DNA from 3 places in the Pantoea sp. X-Soil-TKNS-1280 genome. Region 1 is predicted to be linked to each of the others. Evidence: riboswitches for the same ligand, from Rfam matches in the RefSeq annotation. Region 1 holds a riboswitch; each other region holds the start of a gene.
The links. A riboswitch is a leader RNA that binds a small molecule or an ion and turns the genes downstream of it on or off. The one in region 1 is predicted to bind thiamine pyrophosphate.

Region 1 (10,183 bases):
GAGGGAAAAGCCATATTCTGGCACTCTTCAGCCTGCACGCACCGATAGCCACAATTTTCAGCCCCCCAAATGTAGACCAGACAGGGGGCTGATGTGAAGCCTCCAGGCGCGCTAATTCGGGCCTGAAGTCACGTTTTCTCGCCTTATTGCTGAAAAATTATACCGATGTTACTGATTCCCGCTTCGCGCAGGTCAGAACGTAACCCTTTAATGAGTTCAAGGTCGCGCTCTTCGCACTCTGCCAGCAGGCGAAAAATCTCCCACTGCAGATCCCATTCGTCAATAATTGCCTGGTTTTCGCGCAGCTCTTCATCGCTCATTTCGCGTCCAGCCTGGGTCATTTCGAGAATCGCCACGGTAGTGATCGACGTCCGGCTGACCTCAATGGCATGCTCAAGGGTTTCCCCACTCAGCTGCGCATGCAGGACTTCGCTCAATGCCACACAGGCATCAATCGCCGGATGCACACCGTAGATGTCGAAATCATCACCATTAGGGATTGCCGCTTCCAGTTTCTCCAGCTGGCTGTCGAAATTGATTTTGGCGTCTTTGACCGTCAGGCTTTCCCAGACGAGATCGAGCATGCGGCGATAAAGCTGCGGATCTGCGAATTCGGTCTGCTGACAGAAGGCCCAGTAGTTGGGGAACATGCGTTCACACAGACAGGCCATAAAGGTGACGTGCTGCCAGCTTTCCAGCTTCGCCAGACGTAAATGGACGGGGTTCTGTAACATCAAACTTGCTCTCAATAATTTAGCTGGCGGCAGTGTACCGCAAAAGCCGCGCGCAAACAGCGTCAACGCGCATTTTGCCTGCGCAGAAAGGCCGGACGACCGGAAGCAACCGCATCCGCCCAGCGCGTCGGCTCAGGTAAACGATAGCCCGCGGTACAGTTTTCCACCCATTGCAGGGCGCTATCGGTGCTGACGCGATGGCCGGTGGAAATAAACAGCGGATTGCAGCGCGCCTTGCTACGCCACACCCAGCCGATCTGCTCATCCTTATCCATCAATGGCTGACGGCTGCCTGGAGCCTCTTCCAGCGCCTCAACATGCCCGCATAAACGCCGCTTCGCCACGCCGATGGTGGGCACATCCACCAGCAAGCCGAAATGCGCGGCAACGCCGAGGCGACGCGGATGCGAGATACCGTGACCATCGACAAATAACAGATCGGGCTGATGAGTGAGTTGCTGCCAGGCCGCCAGCAGGGCGGGCACTTCGCGAAAGGAGAGAAAACCGGGGATATACGGCATGGTGGTACTGATGCGGGCAATCTGATGCTCCACCAGCTGTAACGAGGGGTACTCCAGAATCACCAGCGCGGCGCGTGTGACCGCACCGCCCTGTTCAAAGCCCACATCGGCACCGGCAATCCAGCGGGGCGGCAGCACCTCAAAATCGTCCTGCCGCACCACATCAGCCGCACGCTGTTGCTGTTCCCTGCGTAGCGCCGCTAAATCCATGGTTAACCCTGATGGTAAGGACGGGACAGACGATGCACCGCCTCAACAAAGGCACCGGCGTGCTCCGGCGGCACATCCTGATGGATACCGTGTCCCAGGTTGAAGACGTGGCCTTCCCCGGCACCAAATCCTTCAAGAATGCCCGCTACTTCCTGCTCAATACGGGCCGGAGGCGCATACAGCATGGACGGATCCATATTGCCTTGCAACGCCACTTTATGACCAACGCGACGACGCGCATCCGCAATATCCGTGGTCCAGTCCAGCCCCAGCGCATCGCAACCGGTTTCTGCCATCGCTTCCAGCCACTGCCCGCCACCTTTAGTGAACAGGGTGATTGGCACGCGGCGACCTTCGTTTTCATGCAGCACGCTATCGACAATCTTGTGCATGTAGTAAAGCGAAAATTCACGGTAGTCACGGCCGGTCAGCACGCCACCCCAGGTGTCGAATACCATGATCGACTGGGCACCCGCTTTGATCTGCGCGTTCAGATAGAGGATCACGCTGTCTGCCAGTTTATCCAGCAACATATGCAGCGTCTGCGGCTCGGCGTACATCATCTTTTTGATTTTGGTGAACGCCTTGCTGCTACCGCCTTCGACCATATAGGTCGCCAGCGTCCACGGGCTGCCGGAAAAGCCGATCAGCGGCACTTCACCTTTCAGGTTGCGGCGGATGGTGCGCACGGCATTCATCACGTAGCCCAGCTCCTGCTCCGGGTCGGGCACCGGCAGTTTATCGACATCCGCCCGGCAGGTGATGGGGTGAGAGAAACGCGGGCCTTCACCGGTTTCAAAATACAGGCCCAGCCCCATCGCATCGGGGATGGTGAGGATATCGCTGAAGAGGATGGCCGCATCCAGCGCGTAACGACGCAGCGGTTGCAACGTGACTTCGCACGCCAGCTCAGCATTTTTACACAGCGACATAAAATCACCGGCCTCGGCACGAGTGGCTTTATATTCCGGCAGATAACGCCCGGCTTGTCGCATCATCCATACCGGGGTGATATCCACCGGCTGACGTAACAGGGCACGCAGATAACGATCGTTCTTCAGTTCACTCATAATTGGCTCTCTCACTTGCAGGGCGCCAGTGTAGCATTTTCACATCGCGCTGGCGCGACACTGGGCAACGGTATCTTCAATCAAACGTCGCGCAACGGTGCCGGGCGGGGGTAATAATGGCAGGGCATCGTAGCGGAACCAGCCCGCATCCAGCAGCTCTTTGCCGTCATGTTGCAAATCACCGCCGTCATATTCCGCCATATACGCCATCATCAGCGAATGGGGGAACGGCCACGGTTGTGAGGTCACATAACGCACGTTTTTCACCCGTACATTACTTTCTTCCATCACTTCACGCGCCACCGCCTGTTCGAGGGTTTCGCCCACTTCGACAAATCCGGCCAGCACGGTATAAACGTTGTTGCGATGCTTCGCATGGTTTGCCAGCAAAATCTCATCACCACGGCGGATGGCGACAATGATGCAGGGAGCGATTTGCGGGTAATAGCGCTCGCGACAATGGCCGCACAGGCAGGCGAATTCACGTTTGCTTAAATGCATCTCGTGGCCGCAATAGCCGCACCAGCGGTGGGAACGATAGAACTCCGCCAGTTGTACGCCGCGCCCGGCAAGCTGGAACAGGCCAACGTCCTCATCAATCAGCTGGCGTACTGACCCCATGTTGTCGGGTCGTGATTCACGCACCAGCCAGACATTTTCGCCCTGCCATTCGCCAATCACCATACCGCTGCTGCCTGCCAGGCCAAATTGTTGCGCCGTGCCATGCGGCAACTCCCCCTGCGGCAGCCAAAGTTTTTGTTCATGGCTGACAATCCACCAGCCAGCGTCTACGCTTGAGATCTCACGTTGCATTTAAATCGTCATCCTTAGCGTCTATTCGCAGAATGAACAACTATAACCCACATGGAGCCTCGTATGCTTACTCAGTTAGATGACCTGACCGAGCGTGTAGGCAGCGGCAACGAATTAGTCGATTCATGGCTACACGCGCGTCGTCAGTTACTGGTGACCTATTATCAGTTGGTTGGCATGACGCCGAAGAAGGATGCGCTGAGCGCACTGGATGAGCAGGCGCTGGATGCCTTTTGCCACAATCTGGTGGATTATCTCTCCGCCGGTCATTTCAGCGTGTATGAACATATTATCAGCGAGATGCAGGGCGATAGCCCGATGATTGCTGCTGCGCAGCTTTACCCGTCGCTGGAAGCCAATACCGAACGGATGATGCAGTTGTATGATGGCCATCTGCAACAAGCCATCACCGATGACAACTGCACCACCTTCCAGCAGGCGTTATCTGAAGTGGGCGAAGTGCTGGAGTCGCGTTTTACGCTGGAAGACAAGCTGGTGCGTCTGGCGTGGGATAATCAGCTGGCGCACCCACGGGTGGCGAATGAGAGTCCTGTCGCCCGCCCGGCTTAAATCGCCCATTTGTAAAAAACTTGTTATTCGCAAAAAGCCCTTCTATGCTACAGGGGCTTTTTGTTTTGTGGTTTGAGCGCAAAACACCATCTTGTCGGAGTGCCCATAGGGCTGAGACCGTTAATTCGGGATCCGCGGAACCTGATCAGGTTAGTACCTGCGAAGGGAACAAGAGTAAACATCATCAGTACGATGCGTGCATCGTTTCTGTTACTCCTTCCGGACTCCGGACAAGCAACTTCCATCATTTACAGGAAAATTGCTATGTCTGTTGCAAAAACTTCTCGTCGTGAACAACGCGCCCAGGCGCAGGAATTTATCGATTCTCTGCAAGGTACCGCCTTTCCCAATTCAACGCGCATCTGGCTTACCGGCAGCCGTGAAGACATTCGCGTGCCGATGCGTGAGATCCAGCTCAGTCCCACGCTGACCGGCGGCAGCAAAGAAAACCCGCAGTACGAACCGAATGAACCGGTGCCGGTGTATGACACCGCCGGAGCCTATGGCGACCCGTCTGCAACCATTGATGTACACCAGGGACTGGCAAAACTTCGTGCGGGCTGGATTGCTGAGCGTGGCGACAGTGAAACCATCAACCAACTCAGTTCCAGCTATACCCAGCAACGGCTGGCGGATGAAGGGCTGGATCATCTGCGTTTTGAACATTTACCCCAACCGCGCCGTGCCAAAGCAGGTCGTTGCGTTACTCAGCTGCACTATGCACGCCAGGGCATGATTACCCCGGAAATGGAGTTTATCGCGTTGCGCGAAAACATGGGGCGCGAGCGCATCCGTGGTGAAGTGCTGCTGCAACAACATCCGGGGCACAGTTTTGGTGCGCATCTGCCTGCCAATATCACCGCCGAGTTTGTGCGTCAGGAAGTTGCCGCCGGGCGAGCCATCATTCCCTCCAATATCAATCATCCCGAATCCGAACCGATGATCATTGGCCGTAACTTTCTGGTGAAGGTGAATGCCAATATCGGTAACTCGGCCGTCAGCTCCTCAATTGAAGAGGAGGTGGAGAAGCTGGTGTGGTCAACCCGCTGGGGTGCCGATACCGTGATGGACCTTTCCACCGGCCGCTATATCCATGAAACGCGTGAATGGATTCTGCGCAACAGCCCGGTGCCGATTGGCACTGTACCGATTTATCAGGCGCTGGAGAAAGTGAACGGCGTGGCGGAGGATCTGAACTGGGAAATTTTCCGCGATACGTTGCTGGAACAGGCTGAACAGGGCGTAGACTACTTCACCATCCACGCTGGCGTGCTGCTGCGTTATGTCCCGATGACGGCAAAACGCCTGACCGGTATTGTGTCACGCGGCGGTTCGATTATGGCGAAGTGGTGTCTGTCGCATCACCAGGAGAGTTTCCTGTATCTGCACTTCCGCGAGATTTGTGAGATCTGTGCCGCCTACGATGTTGCGCTGTCGCTCGGCGATGGCCTGCGCCCGGGTTCGATTCAGGATGCCAACGATGAAGCGCAATTTGCTGAGCTACACACCCTGGGCGAGCTGACGAAAATCGCCTGGGAATATGACGTGCAGGTGATGATCGAAGGCCCGGGCCACGTGCCGATGCAGATGATTCGCCGCAATATGACCGAGCAGCTGGAACATTGCCACGAAGCCCCGTTCTACACGCTCGGCCCACTGACCACCGATATCGCCCCCGGTTATGACCATTTCACCTCTGGTATTGGTGCCGCGATGATTGGCTGGTTCGGCTGCGCGATGTTGTGCTACGTGACCCCGAAAGAGCATCTGGGATTACCGAATAAAGAAGATGTAAAACAAGGGCTGATTACTTATAAGATCGCCGCCCATGCGGCCGATCTGGCCAAAGGCCATCCTGGCGCGCAAATTCGCGATAACGCCATGTCCAAAGCACGTTTCGAGTTTCGCTGGGAAGATCAGTTCAACCTGGCACTGGATCCTCACACCGCCCGCGCCTACCACGATGAAACGCTGCCGCAGGAGTCGGGTAAAGTGGCACACTTCTGTTCCATGTGTGGTCCAAAATTCTGTTCGATGAAAATCACCCAGGAAGTGCGCGACTTTGCCGCCCGTCAGCAGGCTGAAACCCAGCCGATTGAAGTGGGCATGGCACAGATGTCAGACGCCTTCCGTAGCCGTGGCGGCGAGCTGTATCATGCTGCCGATGCTTTGAAAGAGGAAAAAGTATGACCACCCCATTTCCCAGTACCGCCCCGCGTTTAGGGCTTTATCCGGTCGTGGACAGTGTTGAGTGGATTGCCCGTTTACTGGAAGCGGGTGTACGCACCATTCAGCTACGAATTAAGGATTGCGAGGATCACGAAGTTGAGGACGCGGTGCGCGATGCCATCGCGCTCGGTAAACAATATCGCGCCCGGTTATTTATCAATGATTACTGGAGATTGGCGATTCGCTATAACGCCTATGGCGTGCATCTGGGTCAGGAGGACCTGGATGTGGCCGATCTGGATGCTATTCGCCAGGCGGGTTTACGCCTTGGCTTATCCACCCATGACGATGCCGAGTTGGATCGGGCGCTGGCTCTACATCCCTCTTATATCGCACTGGGGCATATCTTCCCCACGCAGACCAAAGAGATGCCGTCTGAGCCGCAGGGCATTACCGAGCTGAAACGTCATCTGGCGCGGCTGGAAGGCATTTCAACCGTGGCGATTGGCGGCATCTCGCTGGCACGCGCGCCTGAAGTTTTGGCAACCGGCGTCGGCAGCATCGCGGTGGTCAGTGCCATCACCCAGGCCCCGGACTGGCTGGCGGCCACGCGTGAATTGCTGGCGCTGGCGGAACCCCCAGTGACAGCGTAAGACACTGCTGGCGTAGCGGCGCGTCAGCAACTGGCCTCAGCCTCCGAGCTACAGGCCAGCATCGCCCGTTCGACCGCCGCTCCCACCAGCGCGATCGCCTGCTCAGTCGCCTCATTGATTGGCAATGCATAATTCAGACGCAGGCAGTTGCGATACTTACCTGAGGCCGAAAACAATGACCCCACCGCCACCTGAATTTTCGACTCTCGAAGTTCAGCATTCAGGCGTACGGCATCAAAGGCTTCAGGTAGTTCGATCCACATCAGGAAACTCCCTTGAGGGCGCGATACGCAAATGCCACAGGGAAAATAGTGGCGGACCCAGCAGCTCAACGTCTCGTAATTGCGTTGATACACCTGACGCATGCGGCGCAGGTGCGGCAAGTAATGCCCCTGGCGAATAAACTCCGCCACCACATGCTGCGTCACGGTGGCCGATGAACCGGTACTGATATATTTCATATGCAGCACGCGTTCACGGTAGCGCCCTGGCGCAACCCAGCCGACACGCAGGCCCGGTGACAATGTTTTGGAAAATGAACTACATAACAGCACGCGCCCATCCATATCCAGCGATTTAATGCTGATGGGACGGGGATATTCCCACGCCAGCTCACCATACACATCGTCTTCAATAATTGCGGCATCAAAGCGTTGCGCCAGCGTCAGCAGCGCACGTTTACGCGCTTCCGGCATGATAAAACCCAGTGGGTTATTACAATTGGGCACCACCACTACGGCTTTGATCGGCCACTGTTCAAACGCCAGCTCCAGCGCTTCGAGGCTGATGCCGGTCACCGAGTCGGTAGGGATCTCAATCACGCGGATGCCAAAACCACGCAATGTCTGCATGGTGCCGTGGAAAGTCGGTGATTCCACCGCAATGATGTCACCAGGCTGGCAAACAGCACGGATAGATACCGATAACGCTTCATGGCAGCCGGTGGTGATCACGATATCGTCAGCGGTAAGCTGACAGCCGCTATCGATCGTCAGACGGGCGACCTGCTCGCGCAGCGCTGCGACGCCCAACAGGGAGTCATAATTCAGCAGGTTAATATCCTGCTTCTGCGCCATGCGAGCGTGAATCTTCCATAACGGTTTAAGGGTGGGCTGTGTCAGATCCGGGATACCGCTGCCTAACTGAATGACGTCGCCCTCAATGCGGCTACTGAGCAGCTCCAGTACCGATTCCCACTGGGTGATTTCTACCGGCCGCTGGGCGGGGCGCGTGATTGCCGGAACAGGCGGCGTGGCTTTGCGGGTAGCAACGAAATAACCGGAACGCGGCTGCGGCACAATCAGCTGCTTCTCCTCCAGCACATGATAGGCCTGCTGAACGGTACTGATGCTGACGCCGTGTTCAATGCTCAGCGTACGCACCGACGGCAGTCGTTCACCGCTACGATACAGCCCCTGCTCAATGCGGTCAGAAAGCAGGCAAGCCAAATGCTGGTAACGCGTCATCGTATGCCTCACATGATTTTCAGCTGGAAGAAACCAGTACAGATGAGGTTAATTTTTACCATTCAGATCCATCACAATGCAATCTGTATGTTGAATAAATGTGTTTTTTGAATCTGTATTGAAACGATCGAAAACCGGACAATGCTTCTCAGACATCATACCGAGGGCAGGATAATGGAATTCGATCAAAACCGTGCGGCAAGACCCTTCAATATAACGTTGCTGGATATGTTGCGTGCACTGCGGCAACTGGTGAAGTCCTGGCGTTTACGCCGGGAAACCCGACGCATACTGTCGCACCTAAGCGATACGCAGCTGCGCGATATCGGTTTAACGCGCGGTGACATAGACCGCCGGAACTGAGAAAACAGACGAAAAAAAACCCTGCCGAGGCAGGGTTTTTTATTAGCGAATCGAGTGATTACTCGTCGTCGCTACCACCGAGACCGGCGTTCAGCAGTTCAGCCAGGCTTGCAGAGGCTTCATCCGCAGTAACCTGCGGTGCAACCTGCACTTCGCCTACCTGACGGCGACGCATACGATCCTGATGGTAAGCGTAACCGGTACCGGCCGGGATCAGACGACCCACGATAACGTTCTCTTTCAGGCCACGCAGTTCGTCGCGTTTGCCCGCTACCGCAGCTTCGGTCAGGACACGTGTGGTCTCCTGGAACGATGCAGCAGAGATGAACGACTCGGTTGCCAGAGACGCTTTGGTGATACCCAGCAGGTCACGCATGTAGGTGGCGCCCAGTTTGCCATTCGCTTCCAGATCACGGTTAGAGATCTTGATGCGAGACACTTCGGCCTGCTCACCTTCCAGGAAGTCGGTGCTTCCTGCGCTGACGATGGTCGCTTTACGCAGCATCTGACGCACGATGACTTCAATGTGCTTATCGTTAATCTTAACGCCTTGCAGACGGTAAACTTCCTGCACTTCGTTAGTGATGTAACGGGTCACAGCATGAACGCCACGCAGACGCAGAATGTCGTGCGGAGATTCCGGACCGTCCGAAACCACGTCACCACGTTCTACGCGCTCACCTTCAAACACGTTGAGCTGACGCCATTTCGGAATCATCTCTTCGTACGGATCGCTGCCATCAACCGGGGTAATGACCAGACGACGCTTACCTTTGGTCTCTTTACCGAAGGAGATGATACCGCTGATCTCCGCCAGGATTGCTGGCTCTTTCGGACGACGCGCTTCGAACAGATCCGCAACGCGTGGCAGACCACCGGTGATGTCCTTGGTACCGCCAGATTCCTGCGGTACACGCGACAGGGTGTCACCCGCGCTGATCTTCACGCCATCTTCCAGCTGAACAATCGCTTTACCCGGCAGGAAGTACTGAGCCGGCATGTCGGTGCCCGGGATCAGAACGTCGTCGCCATTGGCATCAACGATTTTCAGTGCCGGACGCAGGTCTTTACCACCCGCAGTACGCTCAGCAGAGTCCAGGATAACCAGCGAAGACAGACCGGTTAACTCGTCAGTCTGACGGGTAATGGTCTGGCCGTCGATCATGTCGGTGAAGCGGATGAAACCGTTCACTTCGGTGATAACCGGCATGGTATGCGGATCCCAGTTCGCCACGGTTTCGCCCGCGTTGACCTGCTCACCATCACCTTTCGCCATCACAGCACCGTAAGGTACTTTATAGCTTTCTTTGGTACGACCGAACTCGTCGATCATTTTCAGCTCAACGTTACGCGAAACGATGACCAGCTTACCAGTGGAGTTGGTAACGGTTTTCGCGTTGGTCAGCTTGATAGTACCTTTGTTCTTCACCTGAATGCTGGATTCAGCAGCCGCACGAGATGCCGCACCACCGATGTGGAACGTACGCATCGTCAGCTGAGTACCCGGCTCACCGATGGACTGTGCTGCGATAACGCCGATGGCCTCACCTTTGTTGATGATGTGACCACGTGCCAGATCGCGACCGTAGCAGTGTGCACACACACCGAAGTCGG
Region 2 (10,183 bases), 1.8 Mb from region 1:
GCGGCATCTTTGTGCAGATTGGTCTGCTGCCGAATACCACCTGGCTGGAAGGCGCCGTTGAGCGCAACCGTATGGGCGAAATCATTATTGATGCGAAATGCGAAACCAGCCTGAAAGGCGTGTTTGCAGCGGGTGACTGCACCACGGTGCCGTACAAGCAGATCATCATTGCCAGCGGTGAAGGTGCCAAAGCCTCACTGAGTGCGTTCGATTATCTGATCCGCACCAATCCGGCTGAATAATTTTGTTGCGATAGCCACGCAAACGCCCTGCAACCTGTGTTGCAGGGCTTTTTTTTTTTGCACGTCAGTACCCGGCCAGCGTCATCAGCATCATCCATACCGGTGTGGTCACCGCCGCGAACAGCGTGGAAAACAACATACTGGCCGCAGCCGGGCCGGTCAGCACCTGAAATTTTTGCGACATCAGGTAGACATTGACGCCCACCGCCATCGATCCCAGTAGCACCACCACTTTACTTTCCAGCGCCGGTAAATCGGTCAGCCAGGCGATCGCCCAGATGCACATCGGCTGCACAATCAGCTTCAGCAGGCAGATACTGTAACTTTCCTTCAGGCCATCACGCACTCGATAGTGCGCCAGGCTCATGCCAAGCGTCACCAGCGACAGCGGTGCAGCAATGGAGCCAAGTAGATCAATGGGTTGTGCCGCAATCAGTGGCAGCGGTCGTTGCAGGAAACTCCAGGCCGTACCACTCAGGATGCCGATAATTAGCGGGTTTTTCAGTACGCTAATCAGCGTGCGACCAAGCCCGTGTACCGAGAAGCTGCCATGCTTTGACCACTCCACCGATACTGTCAGCAGGGTCCAGAGGATCAGGCTATTAAACACCAGCACCAGTGCCACCGATGGCAATGCCTGTTCGCCCAGTAACACCGTGGCGATGGGAATGCCCAGCATCACGTTGTTGGAAAAAATACCACCCAGCGCAAACACCGACCCGGCAATGCTTTCCAGCTGGAACACTTTTGCTGCGATCACGCGCCCGGCAATAAATACCAGCAGACAGCTGCCAAAAAATGCCAGCAGCAGACGAAAATCCACCGGCGGGCTTTTGTAGAAATCACTCATTACATCAAACAGCATGCAGGGCAGGGCCACATTGAACACAAAACGGTTCATCCCTTCACTGATACTGGCGGGCCATTTGCCAAAACGCGTCAGGCAATAACCGAGAAAAATAAGAATAAATAATGGGGCCGAGGGGTAAATCTGGTGACTTAATGTGGTTAATAGATCAGGCATAGCGGTGATATTGGCAAGAGGTTAATATGGGGAGATTACCATGCCATAACATCTCTGCAACATATGATCCGCTGATATCTGCCTGATTATCCTAACCAGCGGCGTGCCTCTGCATCGCTGATATCCCGGTAATAGACCCGGTGAATGCGTTCACCACATCCTTTGCAATGTGCCTGGACATGTGTGGAATGGTAGTGACGACCAGAGGGAGAAACTGCGCCTTTACGTGAGATCTGAATATTGCGCCATTTATGCGCGTGCGGAATAAAACTGAGTAATCTTAATTTCATGGTGTCTGCCGGATTTAATTATATTCTTCAGGTCCGGAATGAAATTAGGCCGTTTTTTACTCGCTCATAGTTTGATATTAATCAAGCAACAGTGATGTTGCTCTCATTTTGAAATTATTTATTAATTTCAAATAAAAAAGCGCGCAGGGGACTCAGCCTGCGCGCAATATAATTTGATTTACCCGGTCTTATTTTATTAACGCCAATAACTATTTTGAGTTATTTGTTGTGCCACCTCCTTTTTTGCCGTTCAACATCCGGGATGTTATTTGCGCTGAATCAGTTATGACGATTTGGAGCGTCAGTGATGAGAAATGATCCAGCGCAATTTATTCGATTACAGGCTTTCGCTGCGACTCGCCCTTTTTCCATCCAGACTCAGGCTACGCACCATCACCTTATCGCCTGCGGCAATGGTCGGTTGTGCCTGCGGATGATAGCCAATCCAGCTGTTGCCATTATCCAGACTGTATTGCAGCGGCAGACCGGGCAGGGCGATGTTCATTTCCAGCCTGCCAGCATTGATGCGCGCGCCAGGGACTGGGAGACGGTAATGAACACCGGCTTTATCCAGTTTGCCCAGTTCGCGCTGGCCCAGCAGATTGGCAAAACGCTGCCAGTCGCCAGTGAGCTGTGCCTGGTTGACATGGTGGGTTTCACCGCCCTTATAGCTGCGACCCTGCTGATAATCCAGCTCCCAACTGGCGCGATGCCAGCCACGTTCCGCAACCGCTAACAGACGCGGAAAAATCATATATTCCATCTGCTGATCGGTACGCACGGTTTCGCTCCACAACTGGGCAGAGAGGCCATATGCACCACCCCACGGCTTGTCCGACGTCGTGGCGAAAGGATTGCCATCGCGATCAACTGAGGTCTCAGCATTTTGCGGCAGGTTATCCGGTGCAAAGCTGAACATTTTGCGCTCATCACTAAAACGCGTCCCCCAGTAATAGCCGCGTTCCAGCGGATTAACCTCATAGGGGAAGTCCATGTAGACGTAATCCGGATTGGAGATCACCACATCGTAATCTTTTTGTGTCCAGTCATTGGCGCTGTCGAATCCGCCCCAGTACAAAGTGTCCCAGAAGTTAACGCGCGTGCGTGAGGTGGCGAAAGCATGAGCGTTGCTGGCATCTTTCAGACCATCCTGCCATGCCTGCATCACCGGTATGCCGTGCGCTTTGACCAACTGGCTGACTTCCAGCGCAAAGTGGCTTGGCAAATGTTCCAGGTCCTTCACTTTGCCGGATTTCACCAATGCCTGGCAGACCTGTGATTTAGCCCAGGGCTTGTCTTGCTGGCGCTGATCGAGAATGCCTTTACCTGCCTCAGGATTTTTTATATCGGTGTAGCCTGCGCCAAGACGAATGTTTTTCGCTTCGTCGCCACCAAAGTGCCAGGTCGTCAGCGGTTGACCTGCTTCACGGTGCATGCGTTGAATTTCACCTATCACCTTGTCAACAAAACGTTGTGAGGAGTCGAGGCAGGGGTTGAGGTAGCTGGTACGATCGTACAGTTGTACCGAGGTGGTAGTGGAAGTGTCGGTGGGATCAATCAGGCGGAATTCGCTGGCCGCGTGCGTTTTGCCTGCTGCCATCAGCCGGTTATAGCGTGCTTCCATCGAGATGACGGCAGCACGGGCGTGGGCAGGCATATCGATTTCCGGAATCACTTCAATATTGCGTGCCTGAGCATACTTCAGGATCTCAATATAATCGGTGCGGCTGAAATACCCACTACCATGATTATCGCTGAACGGACCGGAACCTAGCTGCGGCACCAGGCATTGTTGTTCGCTCAGGTCGTGACAGCGTTTGCTCCCGACATTGGTCAGTTCCGGCAGACCGGGGATTTCGATGCGCCAGCCTTCATCGTCGCTAAGATGGAAGTGGAATTTGTTCATCTTCCATGCGGCCATTTGGTCCAGCATCCGCAACACCGCCTGTTTGCTGTGGAAGTTACGTGCCACATCCAGGAAAGCCCCGCGATAGGCAAAACGCGGTGCATCCTGCGCTTCCAGCGTGGCGATAATGGGTTTGCCCTCGGCCGGGACCAGCGAGAGCAACGACATCAGGCCGTAGTATGCGCCAGCCGCATCATAGCCAACGATATCGGTACCACGAGGGGTAATGCGTAGCTGGTAAGCACCCGATACCGCCTCTTCGCCGTGGAACTTGCCTGAGTCAATACGGGTTTTGATGCCGTAGCCTTTCAGATTCGGTTGGATACCCAGCATGGCGAAACGTTGCTCTACTGCCTGAGCCTGGTTGGCTGGCAAAGCATCGAGATGCAACACCACACCCTTACTCAGATCGACATCAGCTGCATGGATGTTGACCGAACGTGGAGTGGGGGTAATTTGTCCACGCAACGTCGTTGCCGGCAGCAATTTGATATCAGCATTTTTGGCGAAACGGCTGTCGGGTTGCATCAGCACGTTTTTATCGTCAGCCACGCGCTTCCATTGATTGCCAAACGGCTGGACGAAGTCAGTTAAATTTTCCGTGTCGGTGCTGCTGATAATTTTTGGCGATGCCCCTTCTGCGGTGACGTACCAGCGCGGCATCACATCGGTGATAAACAGCTGCCAGTATTCATTAACGATGGGGATCTCTACGGTGGTTCCCGCAGCAAAGCCGGTGAATTTATCTGTCGGTTCCAGGCGGGTCAAATCGCCGACGACATGTGTCATTTTAAACTGGTCGTTATCGACGCGCAGGGTCTCATGCACGTTGCTCATGTAAATCGCCCAGTTGTTGCTGGTGATGGCCGGGCCATGGTTGGTTAGCTTGATGGTGGCCCGATTGCAGGAAGCCCAGTCAGCGCCAAGTTGGGCGCAATCTACGCCATGGCTGGCGGCCTGATTGTCGGTTACCTGGTACTGCACACCAAACTGACTGATTTGATCCACGATCGCTTGCTGGTTTTGTGGTACCGATTTACAGGCACCGAGCGCGATAACGCTCAATGCCAGAAGGCTTAATTTCAATTTTTTCATGCTGTTATCCTTATGCGCGGATGAATTCTGGCTCCTGCCAGCTCAGGGTCAAAAAAGGGTAAAGGGCGCGATGACCATAAATTTGATGTCTTTCTCGTCCTGGAAAATATTGCCGTAGCCACCGCTGTAGCTGGGCAGGTTGCTGTGGTTGTCATACTGGGTGTAATGCAGTTTGAACTGAGTACCTTTGGCGCGCGTTTCCTGCAGGGTATAAACCAGGTCGAGACTCCACGCAGATTCCGTCAGGCGTTGTTGCTGGTTGTAGATGGGATTTGTTGAGGGTTTTGCATCCCAGCCATAGGCATAAGATCCACCCGCCTGCCAGCCCGGCAATTGCCAGTGGCCGAGATCGACCATGACTCCGGCAAACAATGCTTTCTCGCCATTGGCGTTCCAGTCTGAACGCGAATCCCACCACACATCCATGCGGCCATTGGAACTGGCATAGGAAGGCGTCATGCGTTGCAGGAAAAAGCCCTGATTGCCTTCGGCTTTGACCCAGGTCCCTTCGAGACGGAAATCAAAAGCGCCCAGTGTGTAGCCCAGCGTCATGGCCTGCAGCCAGGCTAAACCGTCATAGACATGGTTGATATTGCTGGTGCCGCCGCTTTCGCGATCTTTGGCCCCGTAAAATTGATAGCTGGTGCGTAGCGGTGACCCGGCCAGCGGCAGCTGATATGAGGCTTTGGCAAAATACTGATCCATGTAATCTGCCGCCTGACCATATGCGCCTTCCAGGATGAAATCGTTTTTGAAGTCATACTTCGCGCCGAAGGATTGCAGCCACGGAATCCCCGTTTTGCCGTCCGCTTTGCGGAAGTTGTACATGTGCTGATACCACGGGGCTTTGTACTGATCTGCCCACATCCAGGAGAAGGAAAGCGCGCCGGTATCTGCAAAGTCGAAGGTGGTTCCCGCTTCGACGCCGCGATAGGTGCCTGGCAGGAAGCTCCAGTGCGGTGCCAGCAGCGTCTGGCCGGTTGGTTGCAAATAACCAGCACGCAGCCAGTTATCCTGCCATTTGGTTTTCAGTGCAGCCTTGTACAGGCTGGCGCCACTCTTATCACCGGTCCATTTTTCATCCCAGCGTGTGCGGGCATCGCTGAAGCCGATTTCATTGGGGGCGGCGGGGCCACCATGGGTTAATTCCAGCGCACCGAAAGCGGAGAGATCGAGACCAATAAAATTCGCCAGATAGCCGGAAGAGAAGTCCAGGCTGGCATTGGCAGAAGCATGGTGCAGGTTGGCATCATACTGGCCGTACTTGCCATGCTGCGGATCCATCTCTTTACGATCGCGCTGGCGTTGCCAGTAGAAGAGCGAACCGGTAAGAGAGGCGTCATCAACAAAGCCTGCCGCCAGTGCGGGTGTGCAGGGAATCAATGCCGTAACAGTCAGGATGGAAGCAATAGCAGCAGCCAGTGGCGTGCGAAGAGTCCGGTTCATGGTAAATCCTCCGTGATAATTCCTTTGGTGATGATGTTTGGTGAAACTGTTACCTCATGTAACAAGTGGTGTGATGTTATTTTTCGCGACGCGAATTATCAATAGCATTTTTTGCAAATTATGACGTGGCACGCAAAACACAGGATCTCAGGTTTAGACAGGATGGTTGATGTTATCTATATGATATTTAATTAAATTAAGATGTTTCAGGTCAGGGGGAGGATGTTCTTATCGTGAGGAATCCCTGCATGAAACCAGCAGGCGGGCGAGGGTAATGACATTGCGAAACAGGACAGGCTAAAAGGTGACGGGCGAAGTGTATTCTTTACAAAGCAGGGAGTTCATGAATCCAAAGATAAAAATTTTCTTATCGATGATAATTACGGCTTGTTGTACTTTGGTGTAGTTTCTATACCTTGATCTTGATGAGGATTTTGCCTAGGATTTTCGCCGATAGCCAGCACACTTCTGGCTGCTGATCTGAAGGGGGCGTTATGCCACTTAATTTAACCTCAGGAGCTGTAAAATGACTGATGCTTTGAAGAAAAGACAACCTGAAGACAAACGCGTTATTCGTCTCAGTGAAACCTGGGAAGTCGAATATTGGACTAAAACCCTGGATGTTTCTGTCGCACAATTACGAACCGCAGTCGCAAACGTGGGTAAGGATACGCAGAAAGTTAAGCAATATCTCGGTAAGTAGGTGTCCATTCAGCCTGGAAACCCCGCTCTGCGGGGTTTTTTATGCGGATTTTCTGTCCATATGAGGGGCTAATCTGAGGTTTACAGCAATGGCTAAGTCACTTATGATCATGGCTCACATCGCAGAAATTGCTGTGTAATATATTTATATATATCAATGACTCGGGGTGCCCTCCTAAACGGGGCTGAGATAAACCCGCTGACCTGATCTGGATAATGCCAGCGTAGGGAAGTCAGATGCCTGACCGCATTCGCCTTCTTGATCGCCGGTTGGGAGCCTTATGAAACAGCCTGACCTTCTCTCCACAGCGCAACTCGCGCAATCTCTTCAGTTACTCCGTCAGCATATGCCGCTGGTGCATTGCATGACCAATGACGTTGTACAAACCTTTACCGCGAATGTCCTGCTGGCGCTACGCGCTTCACCTGCCATGGTGATCGATGCTGATGAAGCCGCACAGTTCAGTGGTTTCGCCGATGCGTTGCTGATCAATGTTGGTACCCTGACACGCGATCGTCGTGATGCGATGCAGGCAGCCGTCTCCGCAGCCAACCGGGCGGGGACGCCCTGGACGCTCGATCCGGTAGCGGTCGGCGCGTTAACGTTTCGCACCGAATTTTGTCAGCAGCTGCTAAGCCAGCAACCCGCGGCTATTCGTGGCAATGCCTCAGAAATCCTGGCGCTGGCGAATCAGGCGGCAGGCGGGCGTGGTGTGGATAGCCTGCATCAGGCCGACGCGGCAATCAGTGCCGCACAGCAACTGGCGCGTGATTATCACAGCATCGTCGCGGTCACTGGCGAAGTGGATTATGTTACTGACGGTCACAACATCCTGGCAATTCCCGGCGGCAGCCCATTAATGACGCGGGTGGTGGGCACCGGTTGCGCACTATCGGCAGTGGTGGCGGGCTTTGCCAGCCTGCCGGGTGAGCGCCTGCAACATGTGGCTGCCGCCTGTCGCGTGATGTCGCTGGCGGGGGAAAGGGCTGCGCGTCAGGTGCAGGGACCAGGGAGCTTTGTGGCCGCCTTCCTCGATGAACTGTGGACGCTGGAGGTGACGCCATGAAGCGCATCAATGCATTAACCATTGCGGGCACCGATCCGAGCGGTGGCGCGGGAATTCAGGCCGATCTTAAAGCCTTTTCGGCACTCGGCGCTTACGGCACCAGCGTGATCACCGCTCTGGTGGCGCAGAATACCTGTGGCGTGCAATCGGTGTATCGCATCGATCCGGAATTTGTCGGTGCACAACTGGATTCGGTACTCGATGATGTGCGTATTGACAGCGCTAAAATCGGCATGCTGGCGGAAACGGCGGTAGTGGAAATCGTCGCTGCGAAGCTGAAGCGTGCCAGCCTGTCGTTTGTGGTGCTGGATACGGTGATGATTGCCAAAAGCGGCGACGCGTTGTTGTCACCTGATGCCATCGACAGTATCCGTGAACTGCTACTGCCGCAGGTTTCCCTGATTACGCCAAATTTACCGGAAGCGGCGGCGTTGCTTGGACGGAGCATGGCGCAGGATGAAGCCACCATGCTCCAGCAGGGCGATGCGTTGCTCGATCTCGGGTGTGAAGCGGTACTGATGAAGGGAGGACATCTGAGTGATGCGGAAAGCCCGGACTGGCTGATCACTCGCAGCGGACGCCAGCGCTTTACCGCACCTCGCGTCAATACCCGCAACACGCATGGCACCGGCTGTTCGTTGTCAGCGGCGCTGGCGGCACTGCGTCCACGGCATGACAGTTGGTCAGCCACGGTGGCGGAAGCCAAAGCGTGGCTGCAACAGGCGCTGTTGCAGGCGGATTCGCTAGAGGTCGGCAAAGGTATTGGGCCGGTGCACCATTTCCATCGCTGGTGGTAGGGCGTAACGCCGGATTGCCGTTTTTTGCCTGCGCATCTGTCTGAAAAATGGAGTCAGCAATTTGCCAGCCTGGCGGATTTGGGTCCAGGCTGTTGGGGGCGAATCGGCAGGTGTCGGTTCCAATCCAGCCATTTATTCAGGAGTCAGCATGACGGACATCGTTCAGTTATTGGGCAAAGAAGCGGACAGTCTTCTTCAACATCGCTGCATGACCATTCCAGCGGAAAGCCTTTATTTACCGGGCGCGGATTATGTTGATCGCGTAATGACGGACAACAATCGTTCTCCAGTCGTGTTACGTAATATGCAAACCTTGTACAACACTGGCCGACTGGCGGGCACGGGCTATCTGTCGATTCTGCCGGTTGATCAGGGCGTTGAGCACTCGGCGGGGGCTTCGTTTGCTGCCAACCCGCACTACTTCGATCCGAAAAATATCGTGGAGCTGGCGATTGAAGCGGGCTGCAACTGTGTCGCTTCGACCTATGGCGTGCTGGCTTCGGTTGCACGCCGTTACGCACACAAGATTCCCTTTATGGTGAAACTGAACCATAACGAGACGCTGAGCTATCCAACCCAGTACGATCAGACCCTGTACGCCAGCGTGGAGCAGGCGTTCAATATGGGGGCCATCGCGGTCGGTGCCACTATCTATTTCGGCTCTGAGCAGTCTCGGCGACAGATTGAAGAGATTTCTGTTGCGTTTGAACGCGCGCATGAGCTGGGCATGGTGACGGTGCTGTGGGCTTATCTGCGCAATAACGGCTTTAAGAAAGATGGTGTGGATTATCATGCCAGTGCCGATTTAACCGGCCAGGCCAACCATCTTGCGGCGACCATTGGTGCGGATATTGTGAAGCAGAAAATGGCGGAAAATAACGGGGGCTACACCGCTGTCAACTTTGGTCACACCGATGAGCGTGTCTACAGCAAGCTGACCACGGAAAACCCGATTGACCTGGTGCGTTATCAACTGGCGAACTGCTATATGGGGCGCGCCGGGTTGATTAACTCTGGCGGAGCAGCCGCCGGGGCGACCGATGTGGCCGAGTCAGTGCGTACGGCGGTGATTAACAAACGTGCGGGCGGTATGGGGCTGATCCTGGGACGCAAAGCGTTTAAGAAATCGCTGAAAGAGGGCGTGGAACTGATTAACGCGGTGCAGGATGTGTATTTATCCAAAGATGTAACGATTGCATAGTGTGCAGTAGTGCCCCTCCCGTAAACGGGAGAGGGCACTGATTCAAGGCGCTTCAAACCACTCGCTATTCCGTTCCGCAATCGGCGTAATGGTCAGAATCATTTCCTGCAAATGACGACGCATCGCAGACTCGGCAGCCTCAACATCATGCGCTTTCAGCGCCGCATAAATCTCTTCATGCTGCTGAATCAGGCTTTCCGGTGGGGAAACTTCGCTCAGTGTCAGAAACCGGACCCGGTCCATGGTGGCTTTAATGTTCTCCACCGTTTCCCATGCCAGCAGGCAGTTGATGCCTTCCGCAATCAGGCGGTGAAACTCATCATCGAGGGAGAGGAATGACTGGCTGTCATGGCGTTCGGCCGCTAAACGCTGCAGCTGAAGATTATGTTCCAGCGCCATCAGCGCCTCTGGCG
Region 3 (10,183 bases), on a different replicon from region 1:
CTGGCCCCGCTGATTACCCATTGGGACCCGATCGAACAGGATTTACTGAATACCTTACAGGCACCCTCCGCCGCGCACTGGTTTGGCACTGACGATTATGGCCGTGATATCTTCGCGCGCGTGATCTATGGGGCGCGTATCTCGTTATTTGAAGTGTGCCTGAGCGTGGCGATTTCGATGGTGATTGGCATTCCGCTCGGTATCATTTCGGGTCTGGCGGGGCGCAAAATCGACGCGGCGATCATGTGGATGATGGACGTGATTTTTGCCTTTCCGGGTATCGTACTGGCGATTCTGATTGTCAGTGTACTCGGCGAAGGGCTGACCAATATGCTGATCGCCATCTCGTTATTCTCCATCCCGGTTTATGCCCGTCTCAGCCGCAATCTGACGCTGGGGCTGAAAAATATGGAGTACATCGAAGCGGCGCATATGCTGGGGGTGCGTTATCCGCGCATTATCACCCACTATATTTTGCGCAACGCGATCGGTCCGCTGATTGTGCAATCAACCCTGACGGCTGGTGCGGTGGTGTTATCGGCTGCCAGCCTGTCATTCCTCGGGCTGGGGGTGCAGCCCCCGATGCCGGAGTGGGGCACTATGATGAGCGATGGACGCAACTTCCTCGGACTCAACATTTACGTCTCCCTTTTCCCTGGCCTGGCCATTCTGATTACCGTACTTGGCTTTAACGTGCTGGGTGACGGCTTACGCGATGTGATGGATAAGCGTTTATGAATACACAGCAACCTGCGGTGATCTGTTTCGATTTAGGTGGTTCATTTATCAAATTGGGGATGGCGACGGGCAACGGGGAATTGGCTCTGCTCGGGCAGGAAAACATGCCAACCACGTCCTGGCCTGAGTTCACGCGGTTAATCCGAACGATGATCGACCAGCATCAGCAGCATTTTAGCGCCAGCAGCCCGGTAGCGATTTCCACCGCCGGGATTGTGGCACCAGATAGCGGTGAGACCTTTGCCAGCAATATTCCGGCCTTCCATCAGCGCAACCTGGCACGAGAACTGGCTGACGAACTACAACGTGAAGTGATCGTCCATAACGATGCGGACTGCTTTACTTATGCCGAAGCGCTGGTCGGGGCGGGACGGGGCCACAGGGTGGTGTTTGGCGCGATCCTCGGTTCTGGCGTCGGCGGCGGCCTGGTGGCGAATGGCCGCATTATCATCGGACAAAATGGGTTAACCGGCGAATGGGGGCATGGCCCGATTACACTGACGGAAGTTGAGATTGACGGTGAATGGCGACGGCTGCCGCGCCAGCGCTGTCCGTGTGGACAACGAGGCTGCCTCGATAGCTACGGTGGTGCGCGTGGCATGGAAAATCTGCATCGCACTTTGCATAACGAATCCGCCAGCAGCCTCGACATTATTGCGCGCTGGCAACGTCAGGAGGCACTGGCCGGACAAACCATCAGCGCCTGGCTACAGTTGGTCAGCCAGCCGCTGGCGTACTGCATCAATCTCACCGGGGCTTCAGTGGTGGTGGTGGGGGGCGGCCTGGCTTCGGTGTCACCACTGATCGCGGTGCTGGATGCGGCGGTGCAAGGTTATGTGTTACGACGCAGTGCTCAGCCATTAGTGGTGCCGGGAGCCTTTGCCCATCATGGCGGCATGCTCGGAGCGGCGTTGCTGGCTGGAGAAGCGGTGTCTAAAGATATCTCTTTGCATCCTGAAGCTGGCTCAGCACCGCGGTGATCGCAACACCATTTGTTAACTGTGCCGCTACGCCAGCTTCTGTTGCAGAAACGCCATAAACACCCGGTTGACCTCGCTGCGCTGGCGATGCTGCGGATAGAGCGCATTCAGGCTGAGCGAGGAGGGGTGCCAGTCATCCAGCACGGTGATCAGGTCACCACTGGCGAGGGCGGGGGCAACGATAAATTCCGGTAGCAGGATCAACCCCAGCCCGGCAATTGCTGCATCGCGCAGCATTTCACCGTTATTGCTGACCATCGGTCCCTGCACGTTAATCACCTCACGTTTTTCCCCCTGAAAGAGCTCCCAGCCGGTCTGGCTTTCGCGACCGTAGCGCAGGCAGGCATGATCAAGCAAATCTTCGGGGTGACGCGGGGCATCGGCCCCTTGCAGGTAGCTGGGGCTGGCGCAGATCACCCGGCGGAACTCCCCCAGTTTTTTGGCGATCAGCGTTGAGTCGGGCAATGTGCCGATACGAATCGCCATATCGAAGCCTTCGCCAATCATATCGACATAACGGTCCGCCAGTTCGACCTGGAATTGCAGCGCCGGATGCAGGCTAAGAAATTCCGCGATAAACGGCGACAGATGGCTGATGCCGAACGACATCGGCACGCTGAGACGAAAACTGCCCTGTAAAACCTGGCGGCGTCCTGACACGGCAAGCTCTGCTTCCTGCACATCATCAAGAATGCGCTGTGCATGGCGGGCAAACAGTTGGCCGTTATCCGTCACTGATAACTTACGCGTGTTGCGATTGAGCAGGCGTGCGCCGAGCGTTTCTTCCAGCGCGGCGATGCGGCGGCTGACATATTGTTTGGAAAGCAGCAGCTGTTCTGCGGCGGCGGTAAAGTTGCCGGCTTTAATCACGGCGACATAAATGCGGAGGTCGTCTATCTGCATATTGTCCACTTATTGGTGACGGTCATTGTCAATGCAACACATTGTTGGGCGATTCAGTTTACGTATACTGAGTCACATCAGGAAGCAATATTGTCTTCCGCCAACAAATTTGAGGAGCAGATCATGATTGAACAAAGACTGTCAGCCCAGCGCGGCCTCGGTGACCACGGCTGGTTGAACTCACGCCACACGTTTTCTTTTGCCAACTACTGGGATCCGAAACAAACCGGTTTCTCCGATTTGCTGGTGATTAACGATGACCGTGTTGCGCCGGGACGGGGTTTTGGTGCCCACCCGCACAGCAACATGGAAATCATCTCCTATGTGCTGGAAGGTGCGCTGGAGCATAAAGATTCCATGGGCACCGGTTCGGTGATTGTCCCCGGTGATGTGCAGCTGATGAGTGCCGGTAGCGGCGTAACGCACAGCGAGTTTAACCACTCGAAAGCGGACAACGTCCACTTCCTGCAAATCTGGATCGTTCCGGCAGAACGCGGCACGCAGCCAGGTTACCAGCAGGTATCGGTGGCGGAAAACGACAAACGTGGTCAGCTGCGTCTGATTGTTTCCCCGCAGGGTGATGAAGGTTCACTGAGCGTGCGTCAGGACATCCGTATCTATGCCGGATTGTTTACCGGTGCAGAACAGCAGACCTTTACGCTGGATGCCGATCGCTACGCCTACATCCATGTGGCACGCGGCAGCATTGAGGTGAACGGTGTGGTGTTCAACGAAGGTGACGGTGCGCGTGTGCGTAACGAAACCGCGCTGCAATTCGCCAACGGTAAAGACGCGGAAGTGCTGTTGTTTGACCTGCGTCCGCTGGAAGTGAATCACCCACAGCGTTAAGCAGAGAAGGGGAGGCCTGAGTGCCTCCCTTTAGTGGTAGCAGCAAACCCATTACCATCCCCGCGACTTCCTGCCCTTTCACGGGCGTAAGACACACCACAAAATAATCACGCCAAATACGCACACCAGGATGGCGGAAATCACTGAATCAGCACACATAATTTTCCTGCCAGACGTTGTTTCTATTAATCCAGATCTTGAGAGCATACCAGGCAATCGTGGAGAAAAGCGCATGATGCTGAAACAGGAGATTTTGAAAGGTTAGGCTTTGTTGCGGTGCTGATGCTTGACGAAGTCAGACGACTACAATACAAATAGACGCGTCGGGGGAGTCTCGCCAGAGAGACTGAGAGGCTAAAAGCGCATTGCGCGGCTTAGCGACCCTTTGAACCTGACCCAGTTGATACTGGCGTAGGAAGACTGACAACCTGCATCGCAGGCTGTCTGGCAGCGGGGCGTTTTCGTGCAACGTATGCTATTTCCCTTCTCCTGTATCCGGGTCTCAGTGCAATGACTGAGAGGCCGATATGCAATTTCCTGTTTCTTTTCCAGAATGTCCGTTATGAGTCGCTGGTCGGTGATTGGCGGCGGTGTGACGGGCCTGTGCGTGGCTACCCTGTTAGCGGAACGCGGTGAGCAGATCGAAGTGATTGTCGATGCAAGCCGTACTCCGGCATCCTGGTTCGCGGGCGGTATGCTTGCGCCCTGGTGTGAAGCCGAAAGTGCGCCGCGTGCGGTGATTGATCTTGGTCAGCATGCCGCCGCGTGGTGGCAGCAACGGGTCAGCAGCGTCGAACATCAGGGTACGCTGGTGGTGGCACCCATGCGTGATAGCCAGGAGCTGAACCGTTTTGCCCGCATGACGGAACAGCATCAATGGGTGGACCCGGCCGCAGTGGAACCGGCACTGGCCGGTCGTTTCGCGCGGGGTTTATTTTTCTCCCAGGAAGCCCATCTTGATCCGCGTCTGGCGCTGGCTGAGATGCGTGAAAAATTACAGCAGCGTGGGGTGACGTTTCACAGCGGCAAAGCCTCCGGGCAAGTGATTGATTGCCGAGGCATCCACGCTGCCTCTGAGCTGCCGCGTCTGCGCGCGGTACGCGGTGAAATGCTGATTTTGCACAGCGATGAGGTGCAGTTCTCACGCCCGATTCGTCTGCTGCATCCGCGTTTTCCCTGCTATCTGGTGCCCCGCCGTGGCGGCCATTTTATGCTCGGTGCCACTATGGTGGAGAGCCATGATGCCAGCGCCATCAGCGCACGTGCCATGATGGAACTCCTCAGTGCGGCTTATACCCTTCATCCGGCGTTAGCCGAAGCCCGCATTATCGAAAACGCCAGCGGTCTGCGCCCGGCGTATCCGGCCAACCTGCCGGAAATCCACTATCAAAATGACACTTTTTATCTGAACGGCATGTATCGCCATGGTTTCCTGCTGGCACCGCTGATGGCGGAACAGCTGATGCAGCGTCTGTCTGAGGAACATCGTTATGAAAATTCAGCTTAATGGTCGCCAGGTGCTGACTGCCGCCAGCACCCTGAGCGAGTTGCTACGTGAGCAGCACATTGATGCTGCCTGCGTCGCCACGGCGTTTAACGGCATGTTTGTGCCCAGAACACAGTACGACAGCCAGCTGCTGGAAGAAGGATGTCAGCTGGAAGTGTTATCACCGATGCAGGGAGGCTAAATCATGTTTTACGACTTTGAACCACAATCACGTTTTTTACTGGGCACGGCAGGTTATCCCTCCCCGGCGATTCTGCAACAGGCGATTGTCGCCTCGGGCAGTGAAATCATCACCGTCAGCCTGCGGCGTGAAGGCGTCGCCGGTGCGGCATTTCGTGAATTGCTGGCGCAGCTGGATAGGCGCGTGCTGCCGAATACCGCCGGTTGCCATACGGTGCAGGAGGCGGTGACCACCGCGCATATGGCGCGGGAATTATTTAACACGCCGTGGATCAAGCTGGAGGTGATCGGCCATGCCGATACGCTGCAACCGGATCCTTTTGCGCTGGTAGAAGCGGCGCGCATTCTGTGCGCCGAGGGTTTCCAGGTCTTCCCCTATACCACGGAAGACCTGATTGTCGGCGAAAAACTGCTGGAAGCAGGCTGCGAAGTGCTGATGCCGTGGGGCGCGCCTATCGGTTCCGGTCAGGGGCTGCGCAATATTGATGGTTTGCGGGCGATGCGTGCCTGGTTTACCGACATCCCGCTGATTATTGACGCGGGCATTGGTGCACCATCACAGGCAGCGCAGGCGATGGAGCTGGGTTTTGATGCCGTTTTGCTGAATACCGCGGTGGCAAAAGCGGGCGATCCGGTGCTGATGGCGACGGCGTTCCGCCAGGCCATTGAGGCCGGGAAAGCGGCGCGCGACGGCGGGTTGATGGAAAAACGCGATATGGCGGTGCCTTCGACCCCGGTTTTTGGTCTGGCGAATCTTTGCTGAGGAGAGTCCCTATGGATCGCTATCAACGTCAGACGATGTTGCCGGAGATTGGTGAGCAGGGTCAGCAGCGACTGGCCGGGGCGCGGGTGCTGGTGGTGGGAGCAGGTGGATTGGGTTCGACGCTGCTGCCGCTGCTGGTGGGCGCGGGCGTGGGTTTTATCCGCTTGTATGACGACGATACGGTGGCGCTGCATAATCTGCATCGGCAGACGTTGTTTGATATGCAGGATGTGCAGCAATCGAAAGTCGCCAGCGCCCAGCGTGCGCTGCTGCGGCGAAATCCACAGGTGCAGGTGGAACCGGTGCCGCAGCCGCTGACGGCCAGCAATGTGCAGCAGGCACTTAGCAACATCGATCTGGTTATCGATGCGGCAGATAACTTTGCCGTCACTTATCAGTTATCGGATGCCTGTTATCCGGCGGGGATACCGCTGATCAGCGCTTCGGTCCTGGGGCGTCAGGGCTATGTGGGGGGATTTTGCGGCGCAGCCCCCAGCTATCGTGCGGTGTTCCCGCAGTTACCCACCAGCGGCGCGAACTGCAATACCGCCGGGGTGATGGGGCCAGCAGTGGCGACACTGGGCGCGATGCAGGCGCAAATGGCGCTGAGCGTATTGCTTGGCCTGGAACCTTCACCGCTCGGTTGTCTGGTGAACTGTGATTTTGTGCACTGGCACTTTCGCCAGTTCCGTTTTGATCGTGCTGCGGAGCCGGATCAACCCTGGGTGCCGTTTATTGATACGCAGCTACTCACGGCGGAGGACTGCATAGTAGAACTGCGCAGCCGCGAAGAAGCACCAGTCAGTGTGGCGGCATGGGCGCAGCGTATCCTGCCGCAACAGCTTGACGCATGGCAACCCCCGCAAGGCCAACGCATTGTGCTGGTTTGCGCCAGCGGTATTCGTGCGGCGCAGGCCGCCACGACGCTGGCGCAGCGCGGTTGTGCGCAGCTGGCCATTCTGGCAGCGAATCGATCATGAGCCAGGATATCACGCTGCACGATCTTGGCTTTAGCTGGGGAGCACAGCCGTTGTGCCAGCAGATGAATCTGCGGCTGCGTGGCGGTAAAACCACGGTGATGCTGGGACGCAGTGGTATCGGTAAAAGCACGCTGCTGCGGCTGGTGGCGGGCTTGCTCCAGCCACAGCAGGGGCGCATCAGTGGCGTTGCGGCCAGTGTGGCCTGGATGGGGCAACAGGATTTGCTCTTTCCGTGGTTATCGGTGCTGGACAACGTGATGCTGGCGGCGCGTCTGAAAGGCGACAAACCCGAACCGGAGCGGGCACGGCATCTGCTGGAGCAGGTGAAACTGGCACAGGTCGCCAATGCCCGTCCTGATACCCTGTCGGGCGGCATGCGTCAGCGTGTGGCTTTGGCTCGCACCCTTTACGCGCAACGGGATGTGGTGCTGATGGATGAACCTTTTGCCACCCTCGACGTGATGACCAAACTCAGCTTGCAAACCCTGACCGCGACCCTGTTACAAGGCAAAACCGTGCTGCTGGTGACGCACGATCCGCTGGAAGCCTGCCGCATGGCCGATGACATTCTGCTGCTCAGTGGGCAGCCGTTGCATATTGAACGCTGGTCGGTGCCAGACGGGCAGGTACCTCGTCCGATTGACGATCCCGGCCTGTTGCTGGCGCAGGGCCATCTTTTTACCCGACTGAATCAAGATGAAAAAGAATCTGTTTAGCGCCGTTTATCTGCTGGCAGTGTTGCTGTGCGGCTGGTTGCTGGCGCTGCGCAGCGGTGTGCCCAAATTTCTGCTGCCTTCACCTGAGGCGGTGCTGGAAGCCCTGTGGGTACACCGTCAACTGTTATGGCATCACATGCTGTACACGCTGGCGGAGATTGTGCTGGCGTTGCTGCTGGGCGTCGGTGCGGGGGTGGTATTGGCAGTGCTGATGGCCGCCAGCACGACATTGCGCCGTTTGTTATTTCCGCTGGTCACTGCCAGCCAGGCGATTCCGGTGTTTGCGCTGGCCCCGCTGCTGGTGCTGTGGCTGGGGTTTGGCATCGCGTCCAAAGTCGTGGTGGCGGCGTTGATCCTGTTCTTCCCGCTGTGTCTGTCGCTGTTTGACGGCCTGTGTCGCACTCCGCCGGGCTGGCTGGAGCTGGCACAGACCCTCAACTCATCGCGTCTTCGTCTCTTCTGGCAGGTACGCTGGCCGGCCGCGCTGCCGCAGTTCTTTTCCGGCCTGCAGATGGCGGTGGTGCTGGCACCGATTGGTGTGGTGATTGGCGAATGGGTTGGCGCGAGCGAAGGACTGGGCTACCTGATGATGCAGTCCAATGCCCGGCTGGAAACCGCCACCAGCTTTGCCGCGTTGTTGTTGTTACTGATTCTGGCGTTGTTGCTGTCCGGTAGCGTCGCCCTGATACGCAAGAAAACTCTCTGGCACTTAACCTAAGGATGCACTTTGAACACCCTACGTACTGCGGTCACCGCCTTGCTGTTGCTGGCAACCACCAGCGTCGCCCAGGCCAATGAAAAGGTTCGTCTGCTGCTCGATTGGTTTGTGAACCCTAACCATGCGGCCATTTTTGCCGCGCAATACAGCGGCGCGTTTAAAAAAGAAGGGCTGGATGTGGAGATGATCGCCCCCGCTGATTCGGCCTCCGTACCCTTGCTGCTGGCGGCGGGCAAGGCTGATCTTGCTATCAGCTATCAACCGCAGCTGTACACGCTGGTGGATAAAGACGTGCCGGTCATCCGCGTGGGTACGTTGATCAATCAGCCGCTGAATACCCTGACCACGGTGTCTCCGGACATTCACTCGCTGAAGGATTTTGCCGGGAAATCGCTCGGTTATGCCATTCCGGGCTTTGAAGATGTGGCAATTCGTAACATGCTGAAATCCCAGGGTGTTGATGTGGACTCAGTCAAACTGATTAACCTGAATATGGATGCGGAGTCTGCGCTACTGACGCACAAAATTGATGGGGCGATGACGGTGTATCGCAACTATGAGTTGCTCGACCTGAAAAATAAGGGCGCGAATCCGGTGGTATTTAAGCCGGAAGATTTTGGTGTCCCGGTTTACGACGAATTGATCATCCTGGCAAACCAGAAAACGGCGGCGCAGGACAAACGCATTCCAGCCTTTTTACGCGGTCTGGATGCCGGTGTCGCCTGGCTGCGTGCCCATCCGCAACAGGCCTGGCAGGCCTTTATTAAGCAATATCCTGAGCTGAACACACCGCTTAATCATCAGGCGTGGCAGGCAACGTTGCCGTATTTCGCCAGCCATAGCGCAATGCTCGATACGCAACGCTATCAGGCTTTTGCTGCATATATGAAAGCCAATGGCTTAATCCAGCAGGTGGCTCCGATGGCAAGGTATTCGTTGCAATAACCTGTTGCTGACTCCCCAGGCGGCGGTAAAATCGCCGCCTTTTTTGCATTGCGTGCGGCGCAGGGGCTGAACGGGGGCGGAATTCAGATAATACTGGAATTGTGTGACTGTCATCACTGATAGCCGCGCGTTAAAATACGCCTTTATCTTTCAGAAAAAGGTTTTTCGTCACGATGCTCTCACGTTACACGCTGGCTGGCCTGATGGCCGCAACATTGCTTACCGGTTGTGCCCGTCATGCTGCTGATACTACGGCTGCTGTCACCGCTGCCACCCCGGCTCCGATTGAGAACAACAACATGGCATCGCCGTTTGATCAAGGCCCGACGGTAATCAATATCACTCACGAAGTCACGCGTACCGATGACGGCTCTGCCATCTATGTAACGGTGGATGGCCAGGATGCGGGTCTGCTGACGAAAGGTGAAGAAAAGCAGGTTCATGTTGCGGCGGGTAAACATAAGGTGGGTGGCTACGTTCAGACGCTGTTTGGCTTTGGCCGAGTGACCATTCAGTCTGTTGACGTGACGACGGACCCGAACAGCGCGAAAAACGTGGTTTATTCGGTCAGCAAACAGAAACCGGCGTTTAGCGAAACAGCAGCGAGCAAACCTGATAATTCCTGATTGCAGCAAAGTTAGCAGGACGTCGTAGCGGCGCAATGTATCGCGCCGCTACGAAATGCGACTCAGTGACGGCTGAAGACTAATTTTAGCCCGGCAATGGCAAAGCAACAGGCCAGCAGCGCATCCAGTCCGCGTCTGATTTTGCGATAGAACGTCGCCATCGGCGCGGTGGAAAACAGCAGCGCGTATCCACAGAAAACCAACACGCAAATTCCAGCGCACCCGGCGATGATCATCGGCAGGGTTGATGCAGCCGCTTCTGGCTTCAGCGCCACTGA

Region 2: linked by a shared signal. The riboswitch ahead of thiM (hydroxyethylthiazole kinase) and the one ahead of thiC (phosphomethylpyrimidine synthase ThiC) in region 1 are both predicted to bind thiamine pyrophosphate.
Region 3: linked by a shared signal. The riboswitch ahead of AC6I8X_RS22230 (FAD-dependent oxidoreductase) and the one ahead of thiC (phosphomethylpyrimidine synthase ThiC) in region 1 are both predicted to bind thiamine pyrophosphate.

Annotation. Positions count from the first base shown of each region.
Region 1 covers NZ_AP035962.1:284,188-294,370, reverse strand. The annotation lists gene AC6I8X_RS01345 (YjaG family protein) at 144-734, opposite strand; gene nfi (deoxyribonuclease V) at 797-1,465, opposite strand; gene hemE (uroporphyrinogen decarboxylase) at 1,468-2,535, opposite strand; gene nudC (NAD(+) diphosphatase) at 2,575-3,348, opposite strand; gene rsd (sigma D regulator) at 3,412-3,918, shown strand; TPP riboswitch at 4,004-4,103, shown strand; gene thiC (phosphomethylpyrimidine synthase ThiC) at 4,183-6,108, shown strand; gene thiE (thiamine phosphate synthase) at 6,105-6,740, shown strand; gene AC6I8X_RS01310 (aminotransferase-like domain-containing protein) at 6,764-8,206, opposite strand; gene AC6I8X_RS01305 (DUF1127 domain-containing protein) at 8,381-8,569, shown strand; gene rpoC (DNA-directed RNA polymerase subunit beta') at 8,628-10,183, opposite strand, start outside.
Region 2 covers NZ_AP035962.1:2,837,253-2,847,435, reverse strand. The annotation lists gene ahpF (alkyl hydroperoxide reductase subunit F) at 1-242, shown strand, start outside; gene AC6I8X_RS13185 (AEC family transporter) at 307-1,266, opposite strand; gene AC6I8X_RS13180 (hypothetical protein) at 1,353-1,556, opposite strand; gene AC6I8X_RS13175 (beta-N-acetylhexosaminidase) at 1,894-4,557, opposite strand; gene chiP (chitoporin ChiP) at 4,606-6,003, opposite strand; gene AC6I8X_RS13165 (DUF3606 domain-containing protein) at 6,530-6,706, shown strand; TPP riboswitch at 6,859-6,953, shown strand; gene thiM (hydroxyethylthiazole kinase) at 6,987-7,772, shown strand; gene thiD (bifunctional hydroxymethylpyrimidine kinase/phosphomethylpyrimidine kinase) at 7,769-8,569, shown strand; gene fbaB (class I fructose-bisphosphate aldolase) at 8,718-9,770, shown strand; gene AC6I8X_RS13145 (GntR family transcriptional regulator) at 9,813-10,183, opposite strand, start outside.
Region 3 covers NZ_AP035963.1:484,399-494,581, reverse strand. The annotation lists gene AC6I8X_RS22250 (ABC transporter permease) at 1-738, shown strand, start outside; gene AC6I8X_RS22245 (ROK family protein) at 735-1,718, shown strand; gene AC6I8X_RS22240 (LysR family transcriptional regulator) at 1,746-2,621, opposite strand; gene AC6I8X_RS22235 (pirin family protein) at 2,745-3,470, shown strand; TPP riboswitch at 3,786-3,905, shown strand; gene AC6I8X_RS22230 (FAD-dependent oxidoreductase) at 4,033-4,977, shown strand; gene thiS (sulfur carrier protein ThiS) at 4,961-5,158, shown strand; gene AC6I8X_RS22220 (thiazole synthase) at 5,162-5,920, shown strand; gene AC6I8X_RS22215 (HesA/MoeB/ThiF family protein) at 5,932-6,900, shown strand; gene AC6I8X_RS22210 (ABC transporter ATP-binding protein) at 6,897-7,616, shown strand; gene AC6I8X_RS22205 (ABC transporter permease) at 7,597-8,334, shown strand; gene AC6I8X_RS22200 (ABC transporter substrate-binding protein) at 8,344-9,279, shown strand; gene AC6I8X_RS22195 (hypothetical protein) at 9,453-9,905, shown strand; gene AC6I8X_RS22190 (LysE family translocator) at 9,968-10,183, opposite strand, start outside.